One region of the Streptomyces sp. NPDC001822 genome, then DNA from elsewhere that is predicted to be linked to it. Evidence: riboswitches for the same ligand, from Rfam matches in the RefSeq annotation. Region 1 holds a riboswitch; each other region holds the start of a gene.
The links. Region 1 has a riboswitch for cyclic di-AMP ahead of ACFYY2_RS24820 (transglycosylase family protein). Riboswitches for the same ligand answer to the same signal wherever they lie in the genome.
Positions count from the first base shown of each region.

Region 2: linked by a shared signal. The riboswitch ahead of ACFYY2_RS26665 (M23 family metallopeptidase) and the one ahead of ACFYY2_RS24820 (transglycosylase family protein) in region 1 are both predicted to bind cyclic di-AMP.
Region 3: linked by a shared signal. The riboswitch ahead of ACFYY2_RS29905 (C40 family peptidase) and the one ahead of ACFYY2_RS24820 (transglycosylase family protein) in region 1 are both predicted to bind cyclic di-AMP.

Region 1 is NZ_JBIATW010000011.1:202,378-207,907, reverse strand. Features, by position in the region: gene eno (phosphopyruvate hydratase) at 22-1,308, opposite strand; gene ACFYY2_RS24820 (transglycosylase family protein) at 1,634-2,308, opposite strand; cyclic di-AMP (ydaO/yuaA leader) riboswitch at 2,309-2,480, opposite strand; gene ACFYY2_RS24815 (transglycosylase family protein) at 2,770-3,729, opposite strand; gene ACFYY2_RS24810 (cytochrome P450) at 3,835-5,133, opposite strand; gene ACFYY2_RS24805 (nucleoside triphosphate pyrophosphohydrolase) at 5,130-5,530, opposite strand, start outside.
Region 2 is NZ_JBIATW010000013.1:113,487-119,016, forward strand. Features, by position in the region: gene ACFYY2_RS26660 (M16 family metallopeptidase) at 1-1,222, shown strand, start outside; cyclic di-AMP (ydaO/yuaA leader) riboswitch at 1,412-1,581, shown strand; gene ACFYY2_RS26665 (M23 family metallopeptidase) at 1,594-2,349, shown strand; gene ACFYY2_RS26670 (GntR family transcriptional regulator) at 2,574-3,278, shown strand; gene ACFYY2_RS26675 (HPr family phosphocarrier protein) at 3,449-3,730, opposite strand; gene ACFYY2_RS26680 (GNAT family N-acetyltransferase) at 3,895-5,530, shown strand, end outside.
Region 3 is NZ_JBIATW010000017.1:39,235-44,764, forward strand. Features, by position in the region: gene bioB (biotin synthase BioB) at 1-15, opposite strand, end outside; gene ACFYY2_RS29880 (8-amino-7-oxononanoate synthase) at 158-1,348, shown strand; gene ACFYY2_RS29885 (DUF397 domain-containing protein) at 1,298-1,537, opposite strand; gene ACFYY2_RS29890 (helix-turn-helix domain-containing protein) at 1,465-2,427, opposite strand; gene ACFYY2_RS29895 (ATP-binding protein) at 2,660-3,091, shown strand; partial or broken gene ACFYY2_RS29900 (LysE family translocator) at 3,258-3,377, shown strand; gene ACFYY2_RS29905 (C40 family peptidase) at 3,516-3,986, opposite strand; cyclic di-AMP (ydaO/yuaA leader) riboswitch at 3,990-4,162, opposite strand; gene ACFYY2_RS29910 (hypothetical protein) at 4,527-4,835, opposite strand; gene ACFYY2_RS29915 (ATP-dependent Clp protease proteolytic subunit) at 4,843-5,478, opposite strand.

The DNA of each region.
Region 1 (5,530 bases):
TGGTGCTCCGGACTCGGGCCGTCAGCCCTCGAAGCGGAACCGCGGGAACGCCGAACGGCCCGCGTACACCGCGGCGTCGTCGAGGATCTCCTCGATGCGCAGCAGCTGGTTGTACTTGGCGACGCGGTCCGAACGGGCCGGGGCACCGGTCTTGATCTGGCCGCAGTTCACCGCGACCGCGAGGTCGGCGATGGTGACGTCCTCGGTCTCACCGGAGCGGTGCGACATCATGCACTTGAAGCCGTTGCGCTGGGCGAGCTCGACGGCGTCCAGGGTCTCGGTCAGCGAACCGATCTGGTTGACCTTGACGAGCAGGGCGTTGGCCGAGCCCTCCTCGATGCCCCGGGCCAGGCGCTCCGGGTTGGTCACGAAGAGGTCGTCGCCGACGATCTGCACCTTGGAGCCCAGCTTGTCGGTGATGACCTTCCAGCCGGCCCAGTCGTCCTCGTACAGCGGGTCCTCGATGGAGACCAGCGGGTACGCGGAGACGAGCTCCTCGTAGTACTCGGTCATCTCTGCGGCCGAGCGGGACTTGCCCTCGAACTCGTAGACGCCGTCCTTGTAGAACTCGGACGCGGCGACGTCGAGCGCGAGCGCGATGTCGCGGCCCGGGACGTAACCGGCCTCCTTGACGGCCTCCAGGATGAGGTCGAGGGCGGCGCGGTTGGACTCGAGGTTGGGGGCGAAGCCGCCCTCGTCGCCGAGACCGGTGGAGAGGCCCTTGGTCTTCAGGACCTTCTTCAGCGTGTGGTAGATCTCCGCGCCCCAGCGAAGGGCCTCGGAGAAGGACTCGGCGCCGATCGGCGCGATCATGAACTCCTGGATGTCCACGTTGGAGTCGGCGTGCGAGCCGCCGTTCAGGATGTTCATCATCGGAACGGGCAGCAGGTGCGCGTTCGGGCCGCCGAGGTAGCGGAACAGCGGGAGGTCGGAGGCCTCGGACGCGGCGTGCGCCACGGCCAGCGAGACACCGAGGATGGCGTTGGCGCCGAGGGAGCCCTTGTTCTCGGTGGCGTCCAGGTCGAACATCGCCTGGTCGATGAGGCGCTGCTCGGTGGCGTCGTAACCGACGAGCTCCGGGCCGATCTGCTCGATCACGGCGAGGACGGCCTTCTCGACGCCCTTGCCCTGGTAGCGGTTGGGGTCGCCGTCGCGAAGCTCAATGGCCTCGAACGCACCGGTGGAGGCGCCGGACGGAACAGCAGCACGTCCCGTGCTGCCGTCGTCGAGGCCAACCTCGACCTCGACCGTGGGGTTGCCCCGGGAGTCGAGGATTTCCCTGGCTACGACGACGTCGATGGACGGCACGAGGCATCTCCTTCTGGGATATGACACTGGATGTGCAGGGTCACTGTGGCCTTGCGCCACGAGCCTAACCGGCTCGGCCCGCTCCGTCGGCCGTCCGCCCGTCCCCTGGGACGAAAAAGGGCCCAAGGACCTGCATTACGGGCAAATCTCCAGATATTTACTGGTCAGTAACTACAACAGTTGAACGCTTCCCCCCGCAGGAGTCCCCACGGGCCCCGCCGAGGAGGCACCCGGGAACCCCGGGCACGGCCCGGCCCGGCGCGCAGGGGGGTGGGCGCGCCGGGCCGGGCCGTCGGGGCGGAGGAGGACCCCGTACCGCTCGTGACTACTTCAGGTGGAGCTGCTGGCCCGGGAAGATCAGGTCGGCCTTCTCGACGATGTCGTCGTTCAGCTTGAACAGCTTCTGCCAGCCGCCCTTGACCTTCTCCGCCTCGGCGATGCTGCTGAGGGTGTCGCCGGGCTTCACCTTGTACTCGCCGTCGCCCTTCTCGACCTTCTGGCCGGTCGGGGTGGTGACGGTCTCGCGCTTCTCGCTGCGCGAGACGGGCTGCTCGGCCTTGCGCTCCGGCTGCGCCTTCGTCTCGGCCTTCGGCGCGGAGCCGGTGTCCACACCCGGGTCCACACCGTCGTTGGTCAGGCCGCCGGCGCCGGCACAGGCCCAGGCGCCCGGGCCCTGCAGGTCGAGGAGCTTCTCGGCGACGGCGATCTGCTGGTCCTTGGTGGCCAGGTCGGCGCGGGCCGCGTACTGCGTACCACCGGCGGCCGCCCAGCTGGAGGCCGAGAACTGCAGGCCGCCGTAGTAGCCGTTGCCGGTGTTGATGGACCAGTTGCCACCGGACTCGCACTGGGCGACGGCGTCCCAGGTCGCGACGGAGGCGGCGGAAGCACCGGTCGCGCCCATCAGCGGCACGGCCACGGCCGCACCGGCGACGCCCGCCAGGGTGGCTATGCGGACGGCCTTGGACGGGCGGCGGTGCTTGCCCTTGCTGGAAAGCAGCATGGTTCTCCTCACCGACGCCTACGAGGTGAGCTGTCGGGTTCGGGCCTGTGAGTTGCCCGGCCGACCGCACTCGCGGACGACTTCACCCCCAGCCGGTCCTCAGCCGTCTTCCGACAGCCGGGCTCCGGCACTTACCTGGGTCCCCCGCTCCTGCCTACGGCGCTTTACGCGTCGTTCCCCCCGACCGACGGCAGGATTCGGCGTGACGGTCGAAGGTGCCCGCGGTGCGAGCGGCTCCGACCGTAATCACACACAACCCCTACATTCAAAAATGGGCATAGCGGTCAATCGTCGCGTTACCGCTCGGCCCGGCGATCCGTTCGCGCAGGTCGGAGCGGATATGGACAGACCGGGCGTACATGACACGCGAGTTGAAGCAAAGAGACCCATGTCTCACTTACACATAAGTGGACATAGGCCTCTGAACTACCCCTGATTTCGGGGTGTTTTCCCGCTTTTGATCAGTTGGCGGCCGGGGTCTCCGCCTGCGCCCCGCCCGCGTCCGCACCGAGGGCGAGGCCGAGGTCCAGACTCTGGCCGGGAAGGATCAGGTCGGGGTCGGAGCCGAGCTCGTCCTTGTTGGCCTCGTAGAGAGCGGGCCAGCCGCCGGGGAGCTCCTCCGTGTCGGCGATCGCCCAGAGGTTGTCGCCCTCCTGGACGGTGTAGGTCCCCTCCGCGCTCTGACGCCCCTCGGCGGCACCGCGCGAGGCGTGCCTGCCCGACTCGCGGCCCTCGGCCGCCGAGGAGGACGACTCCTCGGCCGTCTCGGGGGCGGGTGTGCCGCGGTGCTTCCCGGCCTTCGTCCCCTCCTGCTTCGAGGCTGCGGAGGTCTCGGACGCCTCGGGCGACGGCGTGGCGGAGGACGAAGCGCCGGACGCGTCCGCCTTCCCGCCCTTGCCCGTCGCGCCGCCGGACTTGGCCTTCCCTGCCTTGCCCTTCGCGTCCGCCTCGTCCGGCACCTCGGCGGAGGGGGTCGCGGACGGGGTCGCGGTGCCCGTCGCCTCGGCGGACGGCCCGTCGCCCGGGTCCACACCCGGCAGCGTTCCGTCGAGTGCGAGCCCGGAGATCACCGAGCAGCTGGGCCACGCCTGGGGGCCCTTGTCGTCCAGCACCTTCTCGGCGATGGCGATCTGCTGCGAGCGGCTCGCGAGGTCGGCTCGGGACGCGTACGCCGTGCCGCCGTAGGCCGACCAGGTGGCCTCGGAGAACTGCAGGCCTCCGTAGTAGCCGTTGCCGAGGTCGGCGCTCCATATGCCACCGCTCTCGCACTCGGCGACGCGGTCCCACGTCGAGGCGTCTGCGGCCTGTGCGCCGCCGGCGCCGAGCAGCGGGATGGCAATCGCCGATCCTGTGACGCCTGCGGCGACGACGATGGCGGGTGCCTGACGAGGGCGACGGTGTCTGCCGTTCGCGGAGCCCATGGGATTGCCTTCCGTGTGACTGACATGTGACGGGTGAGTCGAACGGTGAACCTAGCCGTACTCGAACGTGTGTCACAAGTCGATGCAGCGGAGATCACGTGAAAGTCACGGAGTTGACAGAATGTCACCTTCCGGCGCCGTATGGCCGGGAACGAACTCCACAGGGAGTGTGCGCAGTCCACGCATGATGAGTCCACCGCGCCATCGCAAATCGGCATGTTCGGCAGCGAGCCGCAGGTCAGGGAGCCGTTTCAGCAGGGTCGCCAGGGCGACCCGCCCCTCCAGACGGGCCAGCGGCGCACCCAGGCAGTAGTGGATGCCGTGCCCGTAACCGAGGTGCTGGTTGTCACTCCGAGCGAGATCCAGGGTGTCCGCATTCTGGAATCGCCCGGGGTCGCGGTCGGCCGCGGCGAGCACCACGAGGACGGGGTCGCCCGCCGCGATGACCTGTCCTCCCAGCGCCACGGGTTCGGTGGCGTAGCGCCATGTGGCGAGCTCCACCGGCCCGTCGTAGCGCAGCAGCTCCTCGACGCCCGTGGCGAGCAGTCCGGTCTCCCCCGCCTCCAGCGAGCGCTCCAGGCGCTCGCGCTGCGCCGGGTTGCGCAGCAGCGCGTAGATCCCGTTGCCGATCAGGTTGACGGTGGTCTCGAAACCGGCGAAGAGAAGGATGAAGGCCATCGCCGCGGCCTCGTTCTCGGTGAGGTGCTCACCGTGGTCACTGGCCTTGATCAGGCCGGAGATGAGATCGTCGCCGGGATTCTCCCTTTTGCGGTGGATGAGTTCGGCGAGGTAACCGCGCATCTTCTTGACCGACCTGGCCACCCCGCCCCGGGGGCCGCCACCGTGGCGGATCATCATGCCCGCCCAGTCCCGGAAGTCGTCCTGGTCCTCCCGGGGCACCCCCAGCAGGTCGCAGATCGCGTAGATGGGCAGCGGGAAGGCGAAGTCGTGGATGAGGTCCGCCTTCCCCTCCTCGATGAAGGCGTCGATGAGGGAGTCCGTCAGTTCCTGCACGCGCGGCGCGAACTCGGCGACCCGGCGCGGCGTGAACGCCTTGGACACGAGCCGGCGCAGCCGGGTGTGGTCCGGCGGATCGATGTTCAGCAGATGCGTCATCAGCTCCGCCTTGCGCTCACCCGGGATGCCCGTCTTCCCCTTGGCGTTCGCCGGCCCGGCGTGGTGGGCCGGGTTCTTGGAGAGCCGGGTGTCCGCGAGGGCCTGCCGGGCATCCGCGTACCGGGTCACCAGCCAGGCCTCCACTCCGCTCGGCAGCGCCGTGCGGTGCACGGGACTGTTCTCGCGCAGCCAGGCGTAGGCGGGGTACGGGTCGGTGGCGAACTCCCAGGTGAAGAGCTCGGGTCCGGCGTCGGGGCCGGAAGGGGTCGCGGGGCAGCCGTCACTCACTCCTGGACGCCGTCCGCCGCGCCGTCGAGCCCTTCGGCGGCCCTGATGGCGTCACGGTAGGCGCGCGCTGCGGCGCGCAGGGCGGCCTCCGGATCGACACCGTCGCGTTCCGCCCGCACGGCGAGGGCGAGCAGCTGGTAACCGATCCCGTCGCCCTCGGGGAGGCCGGCGTCGAGTCCCGCCGCGCGGACCCTGCTGCCCAGCTTGGCGGCGAGCGCCAGGCCGGGCTGACCGAGCGGCACGCCGTCGGTGACGGAGGCGCGCTGCTTCTCGATGGCCTTCGTGCGCAGCCAGTGGGCGCGGACGTCCTCCGGGGTCTCGGCGGTCTCGTCGCCGAACACGTGCGGATGGCGGTGGATCAGCTTCTCGACGATCGTCGCCGCGACGTCGTCGATCC
Region 2 (5,530 bases), on a different contig from region 1:
GGAGCCCGAGGGCCTCGACGGTGTGGCCACGATCATGGCCCGCGCGCTGTCCGAAGGCACGGACAAGCGCTCCGCGGAGGAGTTCGCGGCCGAGCTGGAGCGCTGCGGCGCCACCCTGGACGCCCACGCCGACCACCCGGGTCTCCGCGTCTCCCTGGAGGTGCCGGTCTCCCGGCTCGCCAAGGCGCTCGGCCTGGTCGCCGAGGCGCTGAGGGCCCCGGCCTTCGCGGAGAGCGAGATCGAGCGCCTGGTGGGCAACCGGCTCGACGAGATCCCCCACGAGCAGGCCAACCCCGCCCGGCGGGCGGCGAAGCAGCTCTCCAAGGAGCTCTTCCCGGCGACCGCCCGGATGTCGCGTCCGCGCCAGGGGACGGAGGAGACGGTGCGGCGCATCGACGCCGCGGCCGTCCGCGCCTTCTACGACGCGCACGTCCGTCCCTCCACCGCGACCGCGGTCGTCGTCGGCGACCTCACCGGCATCGATCTGGACGAACTGCTCGCCGACACCGTCGGCGACTGGTCGGGGGACACGGTCCAGGCACGCCCGGTGCCCCCGATCACCGCCGACGACACCGGCCGTGTGGTCATCGTGGACCGACCCGGGGCCGTGCAGACCCAGCTCCTCATCGGGCGGATCGGCGCCGACCGGCACGACAGCGTGTGGCCCGCCCAGGTCCTCGGCACGTACTGCCTGGGGGGCACCCTGACCTCCCGGCTGGACCGCGTGCTGCGCGAGGAGAAGGGCTACACCTACGGTGTCCGGGCCTTCGGCCAGGTGCTGCGTTCGACGGCCCCCGGTTCGTCCTCCGGCTCCACCGGTGCGGCGATGCTCGCCATCAGCGGCTCCGTGGACACGGAGTCGACCGGGCCGGCGCTCGACGACCTGTGGAAGGTCCTGCGCACCCTGGCGGCCGAGGGGCTCACCGACGCTGAGCGTGAGACCGCCGTGCAGAACCTCGTCGGCGTGGCCCCGCTGAAGTACGAGACGGCGGCCTCTGTCGCGGGAACCCTGGCCGACCAGCTGGAGCAGCACCTCCCGGACGACTACCAGGCCACGCTGTACGCGCGCCTGGCCGAGACGGGCACGGTCGAGGCCACCGCCGCGGTGGTCAACGCCTTCCCGGTCGACCGTCTGGTCACCGTGCTGGTCGGTGACGCCGCGCAGATCGCGGACCCGGTACGGGAGCTGGGCATCGGCGAGGTGACGGTCGTCAGCGGCTGACGGTCCGGCACATTCGGGACTCCGGCGGGCACTCCGCCGGGGTCCTGTCTTTTGTCTGATTTATCAAGAGAAGTGCGCGTTCATCCTGTGGGATGTCCGACAAAAGATGCTTTCCGTTTGGTGCGGGCGAGGGGCCCGTCCTAGCGTCGGCTCGGCTGTCCGCCGGACACGAGCCGCGACCGCGGCTCCGGACAGCCATCGCCGAGTCCCCGTCAGGCGCGAGCCTGGGGAGCCGGGGACCCATGAAGTCCCTGGGGTGAATCGGATCCCTGCGTCTCGCACGAGACGAGAGGGGCCCGTAGGAGACCTTCCTGCTCCGAACCCGTCAGCTAACCCGGTAGGCGAGAAGGAAGGAAAGGACCAGCCACTTCATGGCGTTCATCCGTGCCGCCGGGAAGCACCGTGCCCCGAGCCGCCTGACGCGCAGGGGCGCCCGGGTCGCCGGCATCGCCGCCCTCGCCACCACCGGTGTCATCGGCGCCACAGCCTCCCCGGCGCTCGCCGCGGACTCCGAGGTCACCGCAAGCACCGGCCTGGCCCAGGCGGTCGCCCTCGACACGAGCCTCGCCGCACAGATCGAGGCCCAGGCGGAGGCGCAGCAGCACCAGGCCGACGTCGCCGCGGCGAAGGCCGAGGCCAAGCGCAAGGCGGAGGCCCGCGCCAAGGAGGTCCGCGAGGAGAAGGCGCGTGCCGCACGCGCCGCCGAGCGCGCCCGTCTCAACGCCTTCCACCTCCCGGTCGCCGGTTCGCACGTCACCACCGGTTACAAGTCCGGCGGCGCGCTCTGGTCCTCGGGCACCCATTCCGGCGTGGACTTCCAGGCCGCGTCCGGCACCCCCGTCGTCGCCGTCGGTGCCGGCACGGTCGTCGAGGCGGGCTGGGGCGGTGCCTACGGCAACAACATCGTGCTCAGGATGAAGGACGGCACGTACACCCAGTACGGCCACCTCTCCTCGATCGGCGTCTCGGTCGGCCAGAGCGTCGGCTCGGGGCAGCGGATCGGCCTCTCCGGCTCGACCGGCAACTCCACCGGACCGCACCTGCACTTCGAGGCCCGCACCACCCCCGAGTACGGCTCGGACATGGACCCCGTCGCCTATCTCCGCGCCCACGGCGTCCAGGTCTGACCCCGGGCTCGCCCGCACCGCTCCGACGAAGGCCTCGGCACGCGCCGGGGCCTTCGTCGTACCCCGGGTTGCCGCGGTGTCTCCGGGCCGCGCAGAACTGACTTCCAGCCAAAAGATATCCATGGATTCCACCCCGCCGTCGGAAATTCCGTCCGGTTGCAATAGAGTCACGGAACAGGCGTCGATCGGCCGCGTTTCGCGGGGATTAAGGCGGAGGTTCGGACATGCGCATTCCCGCGCAGTCGGTATGCACGGCGATCCGTGACGACATCGTCTCCGGTGTCTTCGAGCGCGGCGGCCGCCTCACCGAGGAGGTGCTCGCGCGACGCTACGGCGTCTCCCGCGTCCCGGTGCGCGAGGCGCTCCGCACCCTGGAGTCCGAGGGCTTCGTCGTCACCCGCCGGCACGCCGGTGCCTGTGTCGCCGAACCCACGGAGCAGGAGGCGGCCGACCTCCTGGAGATCCGGATGCTGCTGGAGCCGCTGGGCGCCGCGCGCGCGGCGCAGCGCCGCACCGACGCGCACCTCAAAGTGCTCCGGGGCCTGGTCAGGCTGGGTCAGGAGAGGGTGCGGCGAGGTGAGGGGGAGGACCTGCGCTCGCTCGGCGGCTGGTTCCACGAGACGCTCGCCCAGGCGTCGGGCAGCCCGGCCCTGATCGCGCTGCTCACGCAGCTGCGGCACAAGATCGCCTGGATGTACTCCGTGGAGCAGCCGGCCAGGCCCGCGGAATCCTGGGCCGAGCACGGAGCCCTCGTGGACGCCGTGGCGCGCGGGGACGCCGAACGGGCCAGGGCGCTCGCCGTCCAGCACGCCGAGCGGGTCACGGCCGCCCACCGGCTGCGCCGCACGGACCGGTCCGGCCGCGCGGGGGGCGGAACCCGGGTGAGGACTTCGCAACACCACGTAAACATCGCGGGAGTCCGCCATTAACAATTACGCCGTATACAAAGAGGGTAATTGTCGGCGGGCTTTCTTCCTGCTGCCCTGATCCGATTTTCCTGGGCTTGTTCCGGGTGGCCCGGTAAACAGAAAAGCCGCGGCGCCCGGTGGGGGTGCCGCGGCTTTGCCGCAAAGAGAATTCCGGACAGGAGCGGCCGGGATCAGACGGTCTCCGGGAGCTCCTCGAGCCCTTCGGCGACCAGCTTCGCCAGGCGGTCCAGGGCGGCCTCGGCGTTGTCCGCCTCGGACGCGAGCACGATCTCCTCGCCACCCTGCGCGCCCAGGCCGAGCACCGCGAGCATGGAGGCGGCGTTGACGGGGTTGCCGTCCGCCTTGGCGATCGTCACGGGGACGCCGGAGGCCGTGGCGGCACGGACGAAGATGGAAGCGGGGCGGGCGTGCAGGCCCTCGGCCCAACCGACGTTGACGCGGCGCTCAGCCATGGTTCTGCCCTTCAGGTGTCAATGAGTTGTCTAGACCAGTCTCTCATGCAGTGCGCCCTGCTGTGCCCGGCCCCGGAGCAGGCCCGGTGGCCACCCGCAGGCTCACTCAGCGTGCCCCCGCCGGGAACCCGCCGCGACCGCTGCGGCGGCCGTAGGCTTTGCCCATGGAGCCCACCCCGGAGCAGAGTCCGCATCACGCGTACCCCGACCACTGGGAAGCGGACGTGGTGCTCCGCGACGGCGGCACCGCCTGCATCCGGCCCATCACCACGGACGACGCCGAGCGGCTGGTCAGCTTCTACGAGCAGGTCTCCGACGAGTCGAAGTACTACCGCTTCTTCGCTCCCTACCCCCGGCTCTCCGCGAGCGACGTCCACCGCTTCACCCATCACGACTACGTCGACCGGGTGGGACTCGCCGTCACCGTCGGCGGCGACTTCATCGCCACCGTCCGCTTCGACCGCATCGACGAGCGGGGCCGCCCCGCCTCCGCCCCCGCGGACGAGGCCGAGGTCGCCTTCCTCGTCCAGGACGCCCACCAGGGCCGCGGAGTGGCGTCGGCGCTCCTGGAGCACATCGCGGCGGTGGCCCGGGAGAGGGGCATCCGCCGCTTCGCCGCCGAGGTGCTGCCCGCCAACAACAAGATGATCAAGGTGTTCCGCGATGCCGGATTCACCCAGCACCGCAGCTTCGAGGACGGCTCCGTCCACCTCACCCTCGACCTGGAACCCACGGCCGAGTCCCTCGCCGTCCAGCGCGCGCGGGAACAGCGGGCCGAGGCGCGCTCGGTGCAGCGTCTGCTCGCCCCCGGCTCCGTCGCGGTGGTCGGCGTCGGCCGCGCCGAGGGCGGGGTCGGCCGCACGGTCCTGCGCAATCTCCTGGGCTCGGACTTCACCGGACGCACCTACGCGGTGAACACCTCCTTCGCCGCCGGCCTGGCCACGGTCGACGGCGTCCCCGCGCACCGCTCCGTGGCCGAGATCGGTGAGCCCGTCGACCTCGCGGTCGTGGCGGTCCCCGCCGACCGGGTGCCGGAAGCCGTTGCGGACTGCGGTGAACACGGGGTCCAAGGAGTCGTCGTCCTCTCCGCCGGCTACGGCGAGCGCGGCGCCGACGGCCGGGAGCGCCAGCGCGAACTGGTCCGCCAGGCACGGTCGTACGGGATGCGGATCATCGGGCCGAACGCCTTCGGCATCATCAACACCTCCGACGCCGTCCGCCTCAACGCCTCCCTCGCCCCCGAGTCGCCCCAGGCCGGCCGCATCGGGCTCTTCACCCAGTCCGGTGCCATCGGCATCGCGCTCCTGTCCGGCCTCCACCGGCGCGGAGCGGGACTGTCCTCCTTCATCTCCGCGGGCAACCGGGCCGACGTCTCCGGCAACGACTTCCTGCAGTACTGGTTCGAGGACCAGGACACCGACGTCGCCCTGCTGTACCTCGAATCACTGGGCAACCCGCGCAAGTTCACCCGGCTCGCCCGCCGGACCGCCGCGGTCAAGCCGGTGGTCGTGGTCAAGGGCGCCCGGCACAGCGGTACCAACCCGCCGGGCCACGCCGTGCCCGTCAGCCGTATCCCCGACGCCACGGTCTCCGCCCTCATGCGCCAGGCCGGTGTGATCCGGGTCGACACCGTGACCGAGATGGTCGACGTGGGCCTGCTCCTCGCCGGCCAGCCCCTGCCGGACGGCCCACGGGTCGCGATCCTGGGCAACTCCGAGTCCCTCGGGCTCCTCACCTACGACGCGTGCCTGGCCGAAGGGCTGCGTCCGCGCCCGCCCCGCGACCTCACCACCGCCGCGG
Region 3 (5,530 bases), on a different contig from region 1:
GTTCAGCAGGTCCATGGCGTCGATCCTGGCGTACGACACCGCCTCCGGCCAAGGAGGAACCGGACAGGACCCGCGGACGATGCTGTGTGTATTGCCACACCCTGGCCTGTTGCGCACCGGGCTAGGGTCTGTGAACTGCCTACAAAGGGACCCGCTCATGTCCTACGCCCCGTTCGACTGGATCGACGACGAGGCCCGCCGCCGTACCGACGCCGGACTCGTCCGGACGCTCCGTCCCCGCGCCTCGCGGACGGATCTGCTGGACCTCGCGAGCAACGACTACCTGGGCCTGACCAGGCATCCCGAGGTCACGTCGGCCGCTGCCGAGGCCGCGCGCGAATGGGGCGCGGGGGCCACCGGTTCGCGGCTGGTCACCGGAACCACCACGCTGCACGCCCGGCTCGAACGCGAACTCGCCGAGTTCTGCGGATTCGAGGCGGCCCTGGTCTTCTCCTCCGGCTACGCGGCCAACCTCGCCGCCCTGACCGCACTCACCGGGCACGATGCACTGATCGTGTCCGACGCGGGCAACCACGCTTCGATCGTGGACGGCTGCCGGCTCTCCCGGGCGGCAACCGCGGTCGTGCCGCACGCGGACCCCGAGGCCGTGCGCAAGGCGCTCCTGGCACACACCGGACGGGCTGTCGCGGTGACCGATTCCGTCTTCTCGGTGGACGGCGACGCGGCCCCGCTGGCTCTGCTGGCCGATGTCTGCGAGGACGCGGGCGCAGCCCTCCTGGTGGACGACGCACACGGCCTCGGCGTGCTGGGGGACGGTGGGCGCGGCGCCCTCGCCGCCGCCGGACTCGCGGGCGGCCCGGGGATCGTCGCCACGCTCACCCTCTCGAAGTCACTGGGGAGCCAGGGTGGAGCCGTGCTCGGGCCGGCCGGGGTCATCGCCCATCTGGTCAACTCGGCGCGGACGTTCATCTTCGACACGGGCCTCGCCCCGGCGGCGGTCGGCGCGGCCTCCTGCGCCCTGACGCTGCTGCGCCGGGAGCCGGAGCGCGCAGGAAGGGCGAGGGCGGTGGCCGCCGAACTGCACGGCCGGCTCACCGCCGCCGGTCTCACCGCCGTGCGCCCGGACGCCGCCGTCGTCTCGGTCCGCGCGCCGTCGGCGGAGTCGGCGGTTCGCTGGGCCGCTGAATGCCGTGCCGCGGGGCTCGCGGTGGGGTGCTTCCGGCCTCCTTCGGTGCCGGACGGGGTCTCCCGGCTCCGGCTGACGGCCCGTGCCGACCTGACGGCGGCGCAGATCGAGTTCGCGGTGGCCACGATCGTCGGATCGGCGCCCCGCGGGTCAGTCGAGGCCGCCGACGCGGCCGCCGGGTCCCCGGCGGCCGCGCAGTGAGGTGACGAAGGACGTCCACGCCGCGCTCGACAGGCTCAGGTGCGGGAGCTCCGTGTCCTTGGAGTCCCGGACGGCGAGCCTGCCGGGGGCGATCAGCGCGGTCTCCACGCAGTTGTTCATTCCGGTGCTGCGGCTGCTGCGCCGCCATTCGGTCGTGGGCTGTGGGAGCTGTGCGGGACGGTCGGACATCGTGCCCCCCTCGGGCAGTCTGAAGGTTCCGCCTGACCGCCGCTGCTCAGCGCGGCGATGAGGTCCAGCGAACGCTCGGGCGACAGCGCGTGGGCCTGCATCGTGCGGAAGGCCGAGCTGTACGCCTCGATGTCTTCTCTCCGCTCCAGATAGAGGCTACTCGTCAAATGGTCAAGAACGACCACATCCAGATCAGAAGTGCTCGGAAAGGAGAAGATAACGAAGGGGCCGGTGAGGCCGACGTACCCTCCCGCCGCGAACGGCAGCAACTGAAGTGTCACGTGTGGAAGTTGGGCCGCCCACAGCAAGTGGCGCAGTTGTTCCGCCATCACCCCCGCGCCCCCGACCTGGCGTCTGAGAACCGCCTCGTCGAGCACCACGCTGAGCCGCAGCGGTCCGGTCGTGTGCAGGACGCTCTGCCGGGCGAGTCTGACCTCCACCAGGGAGTCGAGGGCCGCGGGGGGCAGGCCGTCCAGGGTGGAGCGGGTCACGGCCCGCGCGTAGTCGGCGGTCTGCAGGAGCCCCGGCACCACCGATGTCTCGAGCGTGCGCGCGGCATCGGCCTGTGACTCGAGACTGATGAAGTCGCGGTACTGCGGCGGGATGAGGCCACGGTAGGCGTGCCACCAGCCGTTCCCGCCGCCGCCGGCCGATCCGGCGAGCGTCTGGAGCAGGGAGCGCAACTGCCCGTCGTCCACGCCGTAGACGTCCAGTAACCGCGTCACGTCGTCGGGGGACACCCCGCTCGCGCCCGTCTCGATCCGGCTCACCTTCGACTGGTGCCAGCCCAGCATTCCCGCGGCTTCCCGGCTCGTGAGTCCGGATGTGTGACGCAGACCGCGCAGTTCTTCGCCGAGTTTGCGACGGCGTACGACCGGGCCGTTGCGCACGACGGCCTCCCTCCGTTGTACGGAGAGCCGGCCCCCGTTCGGGGGCGGCTCGGAAAGTGGCCAGTGTGGCGCCCGGTCACTGCTCGCGGGGCATGGTTCACCGGAATGGGCGACAGATATATGCATATCTTGGTGGATCGCAGTTACGGACGGCCTCGGGAGTGGCAGTCTGGCGCGAACCACAATCCGGACCGGTCGCGGACCGGTCGGGACGGGAAGGGACGGCGACGCCATGGCAGACCATCAGGAAGCAACCGTCACCTTGCCGAGCGACCCGGTCTCGGTGTCCGCGGCCCGGGCCCACGTCGCGCGGGTGCTCAGCGAGTGGGGCCTGGCCGAGGACAGTGACCTGGCCGACGCGGTCCGGCTGATCGTCTCGGAACTGACCACCAACGCCGTCCAGCACACGTTCGGTCTGTCACCCACGTTCACCGTCGCCCTACGGCTCGACCGGGACGAGGAGCTGTACCTGGGCGTGACGGACAGCCACCCCCGCTGGCCGCAGAAGCTGCCCGCGGCGGTCCGTCAGGACAACGGCCGGGGCATGGTGATCATCAGGTCCCTCGCCAAGGAATGCGGTGGGAGACTCAGCGTCAGCCCCACGCCCGACGGGGGGAAGACCGTGTCGATCGCCCTTCCCTGGGCCGTTCCGGCGCAGGCCTGACGCCGGGTCATGGTGGGCCGGGGCGGCCGAAACCGCTCCGCAGCAGTGCCGGCAGCGTGGCGGCGGTCGCCGTGTTCTCCGTGACTCGCGCCTGCCGCCACGGCGGCCGCACCCGTGGGCGGTTCGCAGTCCGTGACCGCCGGCTCCACGTCCGGGTGGGCGCGCCGGAACGCGGTCGGGGCTGCTCGTGCGCACCGCCCTGGCGGTGGCCGGGCTCGCCGCCGTGCTCGTGGCGATGCCCGTCCTCCTCCGCGCCGTCCAGCTGCTGGGCGGGGCGTACGTGCTTACCGCCCGCGCCATCGAGGGCGGCAGCGGCACGGCGCTCACCGCGCTGGGACTCGTGCTGGTGACCGGGCCCCTGCTGCACGGAACGAGGTGGGGAGCGGTGCCGGCGCGGAAGGCCGGCACCGGGCGGACGCAGGTGTCAGCGGACCCTCCCGTACCAGACGCTGTTCGACCAGATCTTCTCCAGCCGCACCACCGCCCCGGTCTTCGGCGAGTGCCAGATCCGGCCGCTGCCGGCGTAGATCCCCACGTGGTAGACGCTGCGTCCCGCGTGAAAGAAGACCAGGTCGCCGCGTTTCCGCTGCGACCTGGAGATATGGCGGGTCTTGTTGTACTGCTGCTGCGCCGTGCGGGGGAGCTTCTTGCCCGCTTTCCGATACGAGTAGAGCGTCAGCCCGGAACAGTCGAACCGGTGCGGGCCAGTGGCGCCGTATCTGTAGGGCGCGCCCTTCTTGGAGGCCGCGATGTCGAGAGCCCTCGTCGAACGGCTCGCGGCCTCGGCGTCGTCGACGACGCCCGGGGCCAGCATCGTGGTGCCTACAGCGAGAGTGAGAACCGAGGCCGTACCGACCCGGGCGAACAGAGACGGGACATGAACCTGCGCAGTCATGCGCAACCCTTCGTCAGCCGCCTGTGAAGGATGACCTGTCGGGTTCGGGCTGGCGAAGTTGCCCGGCCGCGCAAGGCGGCTTCACCCCGAGGACCGTCCGGATGTCCGGGCGGCCCGTTGTGCTCGGGTCCTCCACTCCTGCCGATCCACTTCTGTCGACCAGGCATCCGGACAGCGGCAGGACTCGGCGTCCGCCCGGACCGCCCCGCCGCGGCGGCGGGGGCTTGTCGTCCCAGGGATCTTTACGCACGCGCTGCCGGATTTCCTCGCTGAAGCTGCGATATGTGAGAGTCGTCACCACTGATCCGTTCGGGTGGACGGGGCGGATCCGGTGACCTCGCGGCCGTGCCGGACCAGCCCCGTACCAGCGATGGAACGACCGATTTCGTTCACTGTCCGCGCTGGGTGCGCAAGTTGGGCTGTCCCTCGGGAGGGGGACCTTCTACGCCGAACGAGCGAGGAAAACTCATCGGCTCGTCGGGCGTGTCGGGAAGGTCGCCGCAATGGAGTCCTCTGCGTGGGCGTCGGGCGCCCCGGTGTTCAGTGCGACGACGCCGGCGGTACGGCGACCCGTCCGGCCCGCCGCTCCCCGTCCAGCAGCCGTAACGCCCTGGCCAGCGTCTCCGCGTGGATCCGGGACTCGCCCCGCTCGTGCATCAGCGTGAGCGCGTCGCGCAGGGCGGCCGCCCGGGAGGCGAGCGCCTGCGCTGCCCGCAACGCTCCGTAGGTGTCGCCGCCGCGGGCGGGATTGATCCGGCCGAGCTGGTCGAGCGCTTCGAGGTAGCAGTCGATGAACTCCGCCTCGGCGCGGGTGAGTGCGGGCAGTGGCGGGAACTGGGGTGTGAGCATCGCTTGTTCACCTCGCGGGGTGCGGCGGCTGGGACGGAGTGCGGTTCTCCACGACGTGGTCCACCAGCCCGAACGCCAGGGCGGCCGGGGCGTCGAGAATGGTGTCCCGCTCGATGGCGGCGCTGATCTCCTGTGCGGATCGCCCTGTGTGGCGGGCCAGCATCGCCGTGAGCAGCTCGCGCTCGCGGGACGACTCGCGCGCCTGGATCTCCAGATCCGAGGGCTGTCCCCGCACCGGCTCCTCCAGAGCGGGTTGCTGAATGACTACCCGGGCCCCGGGCAGCGCATGTCGGTGGCCGGGGGAGCCGGCCGCCAGCAGCACCGCGGCACCGGCACCCGCTTGGCCGATGCAGAAGGTCTCCACCTCGCAGGCGAGGTAGCGCATGGTGTCGTAGACCGCCGTCATGGCGTGGAAGGTGCCGCCGGGCGAGTTGATGTAGAGCGAGACCGGCCGGTCCGGGTCCGCGTGCTCCAGGTACATGAACTGGGCGATCAGGTCGCTCGCCGCGGTGTCGTCGACCGGTGTGCCGAGGAAGACGATCCGCTCCGAGAGCAGCTTGGAGTACGGGTCCATGGGCCGGGATCCGTATGCGGTGCGCTCGGTGAACTCGGGGAGGACGTGACGGGCGGCGGGACGAATCATGACGTGGCCTCTCCTCGGAACCCCCGGGCCCGGGGGCGTACGTAAAAAATGT